DNA from 3 places in the Dietzia sp. 2505 genome. Region 2 is predicted to be linked to each of the others. Evidence: predicted binding sites of a transcription regulator. Region 2 holds the regulator's gene; each other region holds the start of a gene.

Region 1 (4,401 bases), on a different contig from region 2:
TCGGAGGGGGTGCGTCCCGAATGGGTCATCGGATGTTCGCCGCGGTCATGCCGCCGGACGAGGTCCGCGGAGAACTCGAGCGGTTCCTCGACCCACGCCCGGGACCGGCGTGGACCACCCCCTCGCAGTGGCACCTCACGCTGACCTTCTGCCCGGATGTCGACGAGTGGCGGATCGACGACCTCGCCGAGAGGCTCGGTGCGGTCGCCCGCAGGCACGAGCCGTTCCGCCTGCGGTTGGCCGGGGCGGGGGCGTTCCCCTCGGTCGAGCGGGCCAAGGTGCTGTGGGCGGGCGTCGAGCAGTCCCCGGCGATCGGTGATGATCGGCGCGAGCGTCCGCTCGACGCGCTGGCCGCGGGGGCCCGGTCGGCTGCCAACGCGGCCGGCTGCGTCCCCGACGGGGCGCGGTTTCGCCCCCACCTCACGCTCGCCCGGCTCGGCGGTCGCGACGATGCCACGGCGTGGCTGCGGGTGCTCGACACGTTCACCAGCAGCACCTGGACCGTGACCGAGATCGCGTTGGTCGACTCCTTCCTCGGCGAGGGCCCTCGCGGGCGGGCCCGGCACGAGGTGGTCGACCGGCTACCTCTGGGGGAGGCGGAGCCGCGCTGGTGGGCGCCGTTCCCGGGAAGAAAGCGGTCGCCGGGATGAGAGGCGTCGCATGAACACCCCGGTCACAGGCCCGCGCACTGCCCCTCCCGCTCGCCGCTGACCTGGTTGCCGCCACCGGTCGGGGCCTCGGCGTTGCCCTCGCACTCCAGGTCGCCGCCGATGGTGTTGCCCTCGAAGCGCTGGGGGCCGGAGTTCTGTTCGGATTCCAGGTCGCCGCCGATCCGGACGTTCTCGACCGTCGCCTCGCCACCCCTGTCCAGCTCGATCGACCCCGCAACTTCGCCCCCGATGACCAGGACGAACGCGTGCCCCTCGGCCTCGATGTCCTCGGTGACCCGGACGTTGCGGGCCTCGAGTCGGCCACCGCCGTAGACGTCGATGTCACCGGTGACGGTCAGATCGGACAGCACACAGGTCTGCCCGTCGCGGACCTGGACGTCGCCCGAGATGTTCTGGCCCGAGAGCTCGGTCGCGCAGTTCCCGCTGTCGAACGCGTCCGCCGCGGGTCGCTCGGTGGGCAGCTCGGAGGTCTCCACGGGCGCGGTCACGGTGGCGGTGACCGTCGGCTCGGCGGGGTTCTGTTCGTCGTCAGAGCCGTTCGCGCAGCCGGCGGCCGTGAGCAGCGCCACCACTGGCAGGAGTATCGCCAGGCGGGCGGGGGTTCGGGGGGTGTGGATCGACATCGCGGTTCACCTCTGGGCTGGAAGGGCTGGCCATCTGGTCCCACCGTAGGCGGGGGCCGCGGAATGCACGGGAAGCGCAACGGAAGAGCTCTATCGCCCCCGCGCAGCGGCGGTGCAGGCGCGGGAGCGGATGCCGTGAACCGATCCCCCATGACTACCGTGGACGCCGTGGAACTCCTCGGAGCCGTCGACCCGGCACACCCTCTCGTCGTCGTCGCCCTGGAACAGGAGGCCCGGCACTTCGTCACGGACTTCCCCGTCCTGGTCACGGGCGTCGGCAAGGTGCGGGCCGCCGTGGCGGTCGCGCACGCGCTGGGTGGCGGGGTCCGACCGCGCGAACTCGTCAACGTGGGCACCGCCGGCGGATTGCACCTCGGGATGGAGGGCACGCACGAGATCGCGACAGTGTTCCAGCACGACTTCGACAACCTCGCGCTCCATGCGGTCACCGGCCGCCACGACGGGCCTCCCCTGGCCCTCTCGGCCGAGCTCGCGGTGACTCCGGAGCCGGCCCACGCGGTGCCGTCCACTCCCGGCGGGAGCGCCGCGCCGGTGCTCGCGTCCGGCGACCGCTTCGTAGCCGGCGGACCGCTGCGCGATCACCTCGCGTCGATCGCGGACCTGGTGGACATGGAGGGGTACGCGGTCGCCGCGGCCGGGGCGATGTTGGGCGTTCCCACGCGTCTGGTCAAGTACGTGTCCGACCCGGCCGACGAGTCCGCAGGGGCCACGTGGGTCGAGAGCGTGGACGCCTGCGCACGGGTGCTGGCCGAGTGGGTGGGCACCCGGCTGGGGTGAGTGGTCGAACGCTTGTGCTATTTGCCCCCCTTGGGTAGTATCGAATGTAGGTTCGACGACGGGAGGTGGGAGCGTGGTGACGACGAGGGAGTTGTTCGCCGTGCCCGAGCCCCTCGGCATGGTCGACGCGGAAGCCGTCAGCGAGGCGGCCCGTGCCGCGACGCTGGCGCAGAACCGCGCCGGGGCCACGAGGCTGGCAGCGGCACATGTCCTTGTCGAACAGTTCGCTCGGTCCGAACGGGCACGGGCCGACGAGGAAGCCGACGGTTCGCGCCGGCCCGCGTACGCGCGGTTGGATCCGCAGGCGCGGGCCCGCGATCACCTCGTGGCGGCGTGTCAGCTCACGTGTTGGCATGCTGCCCGGTTGGTGACGGCCGGAACGCAGATCCACCGGCGACTGCCTCGTCTGCGGTCCACGGTCGACCGCGGGCTGACGCCCGAACAGTTGGCGATCGACATCGCGTGCCGCCTGGCCGAGGTGCCCGACGCGATCGTGTCGGACGTGGAGGACGAGGTGGTCGCGCGCGTCATGGAGGACCTCGACGGTGGTGACCGGCCGAGCCGCGTCGCGGTGGACTCCCTGATCGATGATGCCGTGGAGAGACACGACCCGGCTGCCGCGGAGGACGCCGCCGCCGCTGCGGCCGCTACCCGCTCCGTCCGATTCCTCGGCGCCCGCAACGGCATGGCCACGATGTGGGCCAGGCTCAGCGCTGCCGATGCCGAACTGCTTCGGCGTCGCATCGACACCGACGCGTCGGCCGCATCGGCGGACGGGCTGGATCGTCCCATGGACCAGCTCCGCGCCGACGCCCTCGCCGCGCTCGCCGTCTACCCGTCTGATGACGGCCGGTCCGCGGCTGACACCGGCTCCGCCGCTGCTCCCGAGTCCGTGCACGACGGCATCGAGCACGACGGCATCGAACTCGGCGACGTCAGGGTCGGGGCGGACCTTCCCCGGCCCACACTGGGCAATGCCGCGCGGGCCGGTCAGCCGATCCGCATCAGCGTGATCGCCTCCGCGGCCCGGGGCCTGCCCAACCGTGTCGAGTTCGTCCACGGCACGTACAGCAGCTTCGAGTGGCTCTGCACGGAGCTGCTCGAGGGCGACGACGCGAGCGTGCGGTTCGAGCTCATCGACCCTGCCCCGGGCGTGCTCGACTCCCCGGAACACGCCCTGCGCTACGTGATCACCCCGGCGATGGCCGAACGCATCCGTCTGCGCGACGGCACCTGCCGGCACCCGGGGTGCTCGGTTCCCGCGAAGAACTGCGATGTGGATCATGTGCTCGCGTTCAACAAGAAGGACCCTCAACTCGGCGGGCCGACCACCGAGTGGAACCTCGTCTGCCTGTGTCGGAAACACCACCGCGAGAAGACGTTCGGGACCAACGCCTACCGGTCCGGGCCGTTGGGTGAGCTCGTCATCATCACCGACACCGGACACGAACACCGCACCAGACCCAAGGGCCCCCTGGCCCGTGCTCGTGACGCCATCCGGGAACGCGAGTGGAACGCCTACGCGGATCGCACCATCGCCGACGACGGCACGCTGGTCAACCCTCCTCGTCGCGGCAGGCACGGATCCCGCAGACGGCCGGCCTGACCGACTCAGCAGTCGCCGACGCCCACCCATTCGGAGACCCCGTCGCTGAAGCGCTGCCGCTTCCAGATGGGCACTGTCCGCTTGAGCCGTTCGATCAGCTCCGAGCAGGCGGCGAAGGCCTCGGCCCGGTGCGGCGCCACGGCCACCACCACCACGGCGACCTCGCCCACCGACAGCACCCCCACCCGGTGCACCGCACCGATTCGGACGGAGCGCCGCGGGTCGAGCGGCCCGCCCTTCTCGAGGTCGGGAGAGGTGTGTTCGGTCGCCACCTCGTCGCAGAGCCGTTCCAGGACGTCCTGCGCCGTGGGGTGGGCCGAGTACTCGATGTCGAGGACGTCGCGACCGTGATCGTGGTCGCGTACCACACCGGAGAACGTGACCATGGCCCCGTCGGCGGTACTCCAGACGGCCTTCTCGACCTCACGGGGGTCGATCGTGGTCTCGGTGATCTGCACGAGTGGACTGCGGACGGTCATGGTCGGTTCCTCCTCGCGATTCGGTCCCGGGCGGCTGCGGGCGGGGACGGTCAGTGTCCACCGCCGTGGGCGTGGACGGCGAGCAGGTGGTCCAGCAGTCCGTCGAGTACCGCCAGTCCGTCGCGTACCCCGCCCGAAGAGCCCGGGAGGTTCGCCACCAGGGTACGTCCGGCGAAGCCCGCCAGGCCGCGGCTCATGGCGGCGGTGGGGGTCGAGGCCAGGCC
Region 2 (4,401 bases):
AGTGGCCGGAGACGCCCAGGATGCCGACGACACCGACTGAGAACACCCACGCGAACGCGGGGTGATGCGGTCCGATGACCAGCCCCGCTGAACACGAACAGCACCAGGAGCAGGGCGCTCGGAACTACGCGAAGCATGGAACTGAGGCTAGGCGAACGCCGTGCCGCGGAATACCGCGTGGATAGTCCGCAGAGCCTGACGAGGTGAGACTCTCGGGTGCACTAGTGCGCGGCGTGACGTTCGCGAAGGGCGATGATCTCGCTCTCGAAGTCGGCAGCGGAACTGAACTGCTTGTATACCGAGGCGAACCGCAGATATGCGACCTCGTCGAGATCCTGCAGAGGGCCCAGGATCGCCAGTCCGATCTCGTGAGCGGGGACTTCAGATGCGCCGCCGGCCCGGACGGCGTCTTCGACCTGCTGGGCGAGCCGCCGGAGCGCGTCCTCGTCGACCGACCTCCCCTGGCACGCGCGGCGCACACCGCGGACTACTTTGTCGCGGCTGAAACGCTCGGTCACGCCGTTGCGTTTGAGAACGGTCAACAACGGGGTCTCCAGAGTGGTGAACCGGTGTCCGCAGTCGGGGCACTCGCGTCGACGCCGAATCGCCTGCCCTTCGTCGACCGACCGGGAGTCGATTACCCGTGAGTCCTCGTGGTGACATATGGGGCAGTACATTCCAGCTTCGCCATTCGTCGACCTGGTCCGAACCGGTCTGCCGGCCGGAGCCGACAGGGGTGCGGGGGCGACGGGCCGCCGTCCCGGGTTCATTCTAGGAGGCGACACCGAGGGTCACGCGTAGGCGGGCCCGCCCAGGAGTGCCAATGCCAGCAGCATCAGGATCCCGAAGACGATTCCGCAGACCACCAATGCCCATGTCGGCACATCGTCCACCACCGGCACACTCGACCTCGCCTCGCTACCGCATGCCCTGACACTTCCCGCGGACGCGGGGTTGACGAGCACTCGCCGCCCCGGCGCCACCGACCGCGTGGCCGGCTGACGCCGCCGGTCGAGCGTGCGGGTGACGGGGCGGAACTCGGCGTCAGGGCAGGGTCGCACCCTGGACGAGACGGGCCGGTCATGATCGGTCACGCAGACCTCCGTCCAGGGCACTGAGGGACGCGATCGTGGCTGCATCTCCATAACGGTCATGAGAACTCCCAACTCGATACGGTGTGCGAACATCGTTCGCACGTCCGTGTGCCTTGTTGTGCACATCTGTTCGAACCCGAACCTGACTAGAGTTGTATCACGCGGGTCCGACAGAGTCGACATTCACGGCGACATTTCTTCGAACACCTGTGTGGCGCTCACGCCCCACGGGCAGTAGGGTGTACACAGATGACGACGTCGAACACCCATTCGCTGAAGGGACCCCCACATGCCCAAGCCCGACTTCGAGGCCCTGACGACTCGCCAGAAGAGCGTTCTGTTGCACATCCACGACACGGTCAAGGACCGGGGTTATCCCCCCAGCATCCGCGAGATCGGTGACGCCGTCGGGCTGCAGTCGACCTCCTCCGTCGCCCACCAGTTGCGGACGCTGGAGAAGAAGGGCTTCCTGACCCGTGATCCGCACAAGCCGCGGGCGGTCGACGTCCACGGCGTCCCGGGGCAGCGGTCCCGGGGTCGACGTGCGCCCGCCCAGGAGGAGACGCGACCCAGCGGGGCCGTGGAACCCGTCTACGTCCCGGTCCTGGGGCGGATCGCGGCCGGCGGCCCGATCCTCGCCGAACAGGCGGTGGAAGAGGTCTTCCCCCTCCCCTCCGACCTGGTGGGTTCAGGGGACCTGTTCATGCTCAGAGTGGTCGGCGAGTCGATGATCGACGCCGCGATCTGTGACGGGGACTACGTGGTTGTGCGTCGTCAGAACGTCGCGGACAACGGCGAAATCGTGGCGGCGATGATCGACGGGGAGGCCACGGTCAAGACCTTCCGCAGGGATTCGAGTGGGGTGTGGCTCCTGCCCCACAATCCGTCGTTCAGTCCGATTCCGGGGGAGCACGCGACGATCCTCGGAAAGGTCGTCACGGTCTTCCGCAAGCTCTGAGCCAGCCGGAACCGGGTGTCGCCTGATCCGTCGAGAGGGTCAGGCGACACCGTCACGAGATCCGGGGACCCGATACTCCCCGAGCTCCCCCGCCACGGAGGACGGAAGCCGTGCAACGATCCTCGTGCCGTCCTTCGTGTGATCCTCGTCCACCACGGCGCCCTCCGCGTGGACACGGGAGACCACATCACCTCTGGTGAACGGGATCTCGAGAGTGACCTCCGTGTCCTCGGAGGCGATCACCCGCATTATTCGTTCGAGGAGCTCGTCGAAACCCTCCCCTGTCGCCGCCGAGACGAAGACCGCGTCCGGCAGTGCGTGGTGCAGTTCCGTCAACACCACCGGGTCAGCGACATCGACCTTGTTGATCACCACGAGTTCGCGCGGCCTCTCGGCCTTCTGCTCTTCCACGACGTCGTTGATGACAGTGCGGACGGCCTCGATCTGGCGCAGAGGGAAGGCGTCCGAACCGTCGACCACGTGCAGGAGGAGCTCGGAGTCGACGACCTCCTCCAACGTCGACCGGAACGCCTCGACGAGCTGGGTCGGGAGGTGTCGGACGAATCCGACGGTATCCGTGAAGACCACGACCCGCCCGTCGGGGAGCTCGGCACGCCGGGTGGTGGGGTCCAGTGTGGCGAACAGCGCGTTCTGGACCAGTACGCCGGCGCCGGTCAAGCGGTTGAGCAGGCTCGACTTCCCGGCGTTCGTGTACCCGGCGATCGCGATCGACGGCACAGGGGTGGCGCGACGCCGATGCCGCTTGGTGTCACGGGCCTGCTTCATGCCCTTGATCTCACGGCGCAGCCTCGCCGTGCGCTCCCTGATCCGGCGGCGGTCCGTCTCGATCTTGGTCTCACCGGGACCACGGAGTCCGACGCCTCCGTTGCTGCCGGCCCGGCCACCCGCCTGCCGGGAGAGCGCCTCACCCCAGCCGCGCAGGCGAGGGAGCATGTACTCCATCTGCGCCAGGGACACCTGGGCCTTGCCCTCACGACTGGTCGCGTGTTGGGCGAAGATGTCGAGGATCAACGCGGTGCGGTCGATCACCTTGACGTTGACGACCTTCTCGAGCGCGATGAGCTGACCCGGCGTGAGTTCTCCGTCGCAGATCACCGTGTCCGCGCCCGTCGCGAGGATCACGTCCTTCAGGGTCTTGGCCTTCCCCGAACCTATGTAGGTGGCGGGGTCCGGCTTGTCGCGGCGCTGGATCAGCGCGTCGCAGACCTCGGAGCCTGCGGTCTCGGCGAGCTGCGCCAACTCGGCCATCGCGGCCTCCGCCTGGGCGGCGGTACCCTCGGTCCAGACCCCGACAAGAACGACCCGCTCAAGGCGGAGTTGGCGGTACTCGGCGTCGTTGACGTCCTGGAGTTCGGTCGACAACCCGACGACCCGGCGCAGGGAGGAGCGCTCCTCGAGCTGGAATTCTCCGACCGAAGGGTCATGGTCTCGTGTGGCCCGGTCAGGGGCGGTGTCATCGATAGTCATTCACCGGCATCATCTCACAATTCCGGTCGGGACGCCTCCGTGCGGCGGACGGGTGCCGGACGCCGGTACCACCCTTCCGCGACGATCGCGGAGGGTCCCGTCAGCGTGGAACCGGCGCCGGTCAGGGTCACCGCGACCTCTCCCCCGGGGACGGACACCACCACGTCCCCGGTGGCCTCTCCGGCGTCAGCGAGGGCCGCGACGGCAGCGGCGACGATCCCGGTACCGCAGGACATCGTCTCCCCGGATCCTCGTTCATGGACGCGCATCGACACCCGTCCGTCGGCGAGCGGGGTCGCGATCTCCACGTTGACGCCGGCGGGAAAGAAGCCGGTGTCGAACACCGGCGCCTCGTGCACCGGCAGTTCGCGCAACTCGTCGACCCCCAGTCCCGGGACCACGCACGCGAGGTGGGGGTTACCCACGTCGACGGCGAGGCCGGCGTACACCCGGCCACCGAGTTCAACTGACGAGACCCCGAGAAGGCCGGGCTCACCCATGTCCACGCGGACCTCGGCGTGGTTCCCGTCATGGACCAGGACGTCGGCGGGCCGGGGACCTGATCGCGTGCCCACGGGGATCCGGCCGGCCCCGACCCTGCCGGTCGCCACCAGGGCGTGGGCGAACACCCTCACCCCGTTCCCGCACATCTCCGCGATCGATCCGTCTGCGTTCCGGTAGTCCATGAACCAGTCCGCGGGGTCGACGCCCTCCGGGAGGACGGCGAGGACACCCTGGTCGAGAAGTGCGCCGGCGGTGGCGATGCGCAACACGCCGTCGGCGCCGAGGCCGGCCCGTCTGTCGCAGACGGCCCGCACCAGTTCCTCGTCGAGGTGCACCTCTGCGTGGTCGTCGGGCAGG
Region 3 (4,401 bases), on a different contig from region 2:
AGCCTGCGGTCCCCGGTGACGCGACGTGTCTCGTCGTAGCGGACCTTGGCCAGGACGGGGTACATCATCACCAGCAGCCCCACCGCGATGGGAACCGAGATGCCCCCCACCTCGACCGCCTCCAACGCTTCGGCGATGCCGGGCACCAGGCGCCCGGCCAGGAGCCCGAGCGCCATGGCCGCGAGGATCCACACGGCCAGATAGCGGTCGAGGAAGGACATCCTCGCGGCGACCGGAGTGCCGGGATCGACAGGGGACGGGGGGCCAGCGTTCGCCGAGACCTGGGTGCTCATGCGGCCAACCCTAGGCAATTCATCGATGCCGGTCAATGTGTGACATTAACCACTGAACCCCGCGAGATCAGAACGGTGGCGGGTCGAGAATCTCGTCGAGGAGCTGTTGGACCTGCTCCTCGGCACGGCTGACCACCGGCTTGTTGCGACTCCACCAGCGGCCAGTGGAGGGCCTGGTCCGGTCGGGACCAGCGCGGTCGGGACCGGTGCGGGCGCGTTCTGCGCGGCGGCGGGCTGCACGGCGGGTCCAGAAGGTCGGCTCGGCCTGCAGTGCACCGTCGGCGGCATTCGGCTCGGGACTGCGGGCTTGCTGAGTGTCCCAGGCGTCCTGTTCGGCTCGGGCCTGTTCACGCCTGTAGGCGGCCAGGGGCCCGGAAGGCCTGGTGAGCATGGTGGATCCGTCAGGTGTGACGACGACGAGGGTGCCGTCTGGCGCCAGGTCGTAGATCCATCCGGAGAAGGTCTTGAACCGGTGATGGCGCCGACACAAGCACATCAGATTGCACTCGGCGGTGTGTCCGCCCCGCTGCGGGTCGGCGTGGTCGAAGGGCCGACAGTGATCGATGTCGCAGTGTTCGGCCGCCACCGTGCAACCCGGGTGCCTACAGGTGCCGTCCCGGAGGCGGATGCGGCGGGCCAGAGCGGCGCCGGGCCGGTAGGTCAGGGCACGGCGGGCGTCGTCGGCGGCGCCGATAGCGGGGTCGACGTGTTCGAGGCTGGCCCCGTCACTGGCGGTGAGCATGTCGAGCAGTGCCTGAAGCGCGGATTCGCCTGTGCGGGGGAACTCGACCTGCGGGTCGAGACCTCTGCCCCGGGCAAAGACCGTCACGCGCGGCCGCAGTGGCGAGGGTGACTCGTCCGGCCCGAGACCGGCGGCACGGGTGCGACCCCAGTCCCCGCATACCAGGGACAGCAGGGCGTCCGCGCGGCGCTCGGGCAACGGATAGGTCGACGTGTCCGCCGCCTCGGCGTCGGGTTGTGCCTGGGCGGATTCCGCAGAAGCACCCGGTTCGGGGTCGGCGAACTCGGCGGCGCGCTGGTCGATGGCCTCGGCCAGGACAGCGGCCTCATCGGAGGCCAGGGTGGCCCACAGGTTGGTCATGCCGTCGGCACCCTTGCGGATGTGGACCCCGCGGCCGCGGGCGGCGGCGTCTCTGCGTTCGCGGATGCCGTCGGCGTCGTAGCGGGCGATGATCGCATCAACGGATTCGCGCACCGACCGGGCACCCAGACGCTCGCCGGCCTCGATGGCAGCGAGATAGTCGTCCACGACCTCCTGCTGCACCCGGGACAGGACGGCAGGGTCGACCGTGGCCATCTGGCGGGCCAACAATTCGGCTGCGCGCTGTTCCATCCGGCCGGACGAGAGGGCTTCCATGACGGCGGGGTAGCGCTCGGTCAGGTCCGCGGCAAGGCTGATCATGGTGGCGGCCCGGCCGGTTGAGATGGGCATCGCCGCCACGAGGTAGCCGGTGCACACGTCGAACGGGTCGACCACCGCGTGCCCGGGAGGGGAGCCGTCCCCTGCCCCGGCCTCGTCCTGGCGCACGCACTCGAGGAACAACGCGTAACACGCGGCCAGGCGGGCCCCAGCGGCGCGGTTCTCCGCGACCCAGGTGCCGCGGGCGACGTCGGCCAACCTGCCGAGCACCGAAGGATGGTCGGAGCGACCGGCCCCACTTGTCACACCGCCAGCCGCGTCGCCCATGCCCCCACCTCCGATCGCACGTCGCCGTCACCCTGCATCGAACTCCTGTTCTATTATACGCACACACTTTCGAATGAGCAAGGGGCGATCTCCGCATGCCTCCCCCATCCCGATCGTCCGAGTAATCTGGGGGCCATGACCTCGTCCGAGCCCACCGAATCCTGCTGCATCGCCGGCGCGAACGGGCCGCTCAACCAGGCGGAGGCCGAGGCCGCGGCAGCCCGGTTCAAGGCACTCGCCGATCCCATGCGCCTGCGCCTGCTCTCGCACATCGCGGCGGCGGACTGCGACGACGTCTGCGTGTGCACCCTCACCGAGCCGCTGGGGATCACCCAGCCCACCGTGAGTCACCACATGAAGAAGCTGGTCGAGGCGGGACTCGTCACCCGGGAACAACGCGGCCGGATGGCGCACTACAGCATCGTCCCGGAGGCGTTCGCCCAGATCCGGGACATCGTCGACGTCCGAGGCCTTCGCTTCGTCTGAGATCGACCCGGGCGTCGGGTCCCTAGATCGCAGCCCCGGACGCCGAAGTACTCGACACCGCAGCACCCGCACCCTAGGCCGGACGACGCAGCGCCTCCGGACCGACGGGGTCCACGGTTCGATGCCGGCCCGTCGCAGGTCATCCTGGAGGGCCGCCGCCTCGAGGACCGGCGTGGTCTCCGCGAGGGAGACGATGAGGATCGTGGTCTGCGCCGGATCCTGCAGTCTCATGAGCGGCGTGGTGTAGCGAACGCCGTCCCCCAAACTGCCGGGCGGTGTCGACGACGACGAAACGACGCCTCGACTCGTGGATCACCCAGGAGAACGCCTGGAAGACCGCCCCTCGGAACCACTCAGCCGGAGAAATGCGGCCGAGCAGCAGAGCGCGGATCAATAGACGGTGATGGTGGTGGTCACGGTGCCGGCGTCCCCTCGGTGGACGGTGCCCCGGTGGCGGGCGCGAGCGTCACACCGATGATCACCGGGAGGGCCTGGCGGACCCGGGCCTCGATGTCGTCGCGGATGGCACGGACCCGGTCGAGATCCTGACCGGCGGGGTCCGAGACGTCCCAGTCCAGGTACCTCTTGCCCGGGTAGACGGCGCAGGCGTCCCCGCACCCCATGGAGATCACCACGTCGGCGGCCGCCACCACGTCGTCGGTGAGCGGCTTGGGGTATTCCGAGGTCAGGTCGAGTCCGATCTCGGCCATGGCCGCCTGGCAGTTCTCGTCGATCCCGGACCCCGGGAGCGACCCGGCGGAGCGGACGTGGACCCGTCCTTGCGACCGGTCCGCCATGAGCGCCGCGGCCATCTGGGAGCGCCCCGAGTTCTGGACGCAGATGAAGAGCACCTCGGGTACGTCCTTGGTCACCCGCCCCTCTGCCTGCGCGAGAGCCTTGAGCCGGTCGGTCGCGAAGCGGCGGGACAGCGACGGCAGGTGGGTGGTGACGCGCGCGGTACGACGCAACGCGGCATAGGACTCGAACACCACGCGCTCGACGGTCTGCGGGCTGAACACGCCCTCGTAGTGCCCGGCGAGCTCGCGGGCGTCGCGCTGGAGTTGCGCCTGGGGCATCAGCAGCTCGGGAAGAGGAGCGTCGTGCACGGATCGGGACATATCGGCCCCCAAGCCTCGTATCGACATCCATCAATATAGACAGCCATCGATGCTTTGGGAAGCCGTCCGGGCCGGCGTTCTCAGTGCCCGGAGCCGAGTTTGCCCGAGAGTTTCTCGAGCCGCTCCTGGCTGGCACCGTCGAGTCCGATCACCGACAGCGTCTTGCCCTTGGCCGCGTACTTCTGCTGCACGGCGTCGAGAGTGGCCACGGTCGAGGCGTCCCAGACGTCGGCGTCGGTGAGGTCGAGCACCACGTGCTGGGGATCGCCGGAGTAGTCGAACTGGTACACGAGGTCGTTGCTCGACGCCCAGAACAACTCGCCCGTGACCCGATACGTGCGGGTGTCGACCGCCCCGTCGTGGTCGGTGTCGAGCTCGGCGACCTTCTCGATGGTCGTCATGTGCGCGACCCGGCGGGCGAACATGATCATCGCGGTGACCACACCGAGGATCACGCCGATCGCGAGGTTGTGGGTCCACACCGTCGCGGCCACGGTGACGACCATGACGAGGGTCTCGGACAGCGGCATCAGCCGCAGGGTCCGGGGATGGATCGAGTGCCAGTCCATGGTCCCCACAGAGACCATGATCATCACGGCGACCAATGCGGCCATCGGGATGAGTCCGACGATATCGCCCAGGACGACGACGAGGATCAGCAGGAACACGCCGGCGAGCAGTGTGGACAGCCGCGTCCGGGCACCCGAGGCCTTGACGTTGATCATCGTCTGCCCGATCATCGCGCAGCCGCCCATCCCGCCGAAGAATCCGGTGACGAGGTTGGCGACGCCCTGGC

Evidence for each region. Region 2 encodes LexA, which represses DNA repair genes until DNA is damaged. Its sites were predicted from a motif close to CGAACANNTGTTCG; they were not measured.
Region 1: ABIE38_RS08265 (HNH endonuclease signature motif containing protein) is a predicted target of LexA. The motif match lies at 2,134-2,147, and genes of this name have one in related genera.
Region 3: ABIE38_RS16480 (HNH endonuclease signature motif containing protein) is a predicted target of LexA. The motif match lies at 2,040-2,053, and genes of this name have one in related genera.

The regions. Positions count from the first base shown of each region.
Region 1 covers NZ_JBEPON010000003.1:289,595-293,995, forward strand. The annotation lists gene thpR (RNA 2',3'-cyclic phosphodiesterase) at 21-650, shown strand; gene ABIE38_RS08255 (hypothetical protein) at 674-1,294, opposite strand; gene ABIE38_RS08260 (nucleosidase) at 1,463-2,092, shown strand; gene ABIE38_RS08265 (HNH endonuclease signature motif containing protein) at 2,211-3,698, shown strand; gene ABIE38_RS08270 (molybdenum cofactor biosynthesis protein MoaE) at 3,704-4,177, opposite strand; gene moaCB (bifunctional molybdenum cofactor biosynthesis protein MoaC/MoaB) at 4,228-4,401, opposite strand, start outside.
Region 2 covers NZ_JBEPON010000002.1:298,898-303,298, forward strand. The annotation lists gene nrdR (transcriptional regulator NrdR) at 222-677, opposite strand; gene ABIE38_RS05100 (hypothetical protein) at 792-1,094, opposite strand; gene lexA (transcriptional repressor LexA) at 1,384-2,052, shown strand; gene hflX (GTPase HflX) at 2,092-3,540, opposite strand; gene dapF (diaminopimelate epimerase) at 3,555-4,401, opposite strand, start outside.
Region 3 covers NZ_JBEPON010000009.1:180,675-185,075, forward strand. The annotation lists gene arsB (ACR3 family arsenite efflux transporter) at 1-221, opposite strand, end outside; gene ABIE38_RS16480 (HNH endonuclease signature motif containing protein) at 361-2,001, opposite strand; gene ABIE38_RS16485 (ArsR/SmtB family transcription factor) at 2,137-2,487, shown strand; partial or broken gene ABIE38_RS16490 (arsenical pump-driving ATPase) at 2,599-2,860, opposite strand; gene ABIE38_RS16495 (arsenate-mycothiol transferase ArsC) at 2,901-3,632, opposite strand; gene ABIE38_RS16500 (SulP family inorganic anion transporter) at 3,686-4,401, opposite strand, start outside.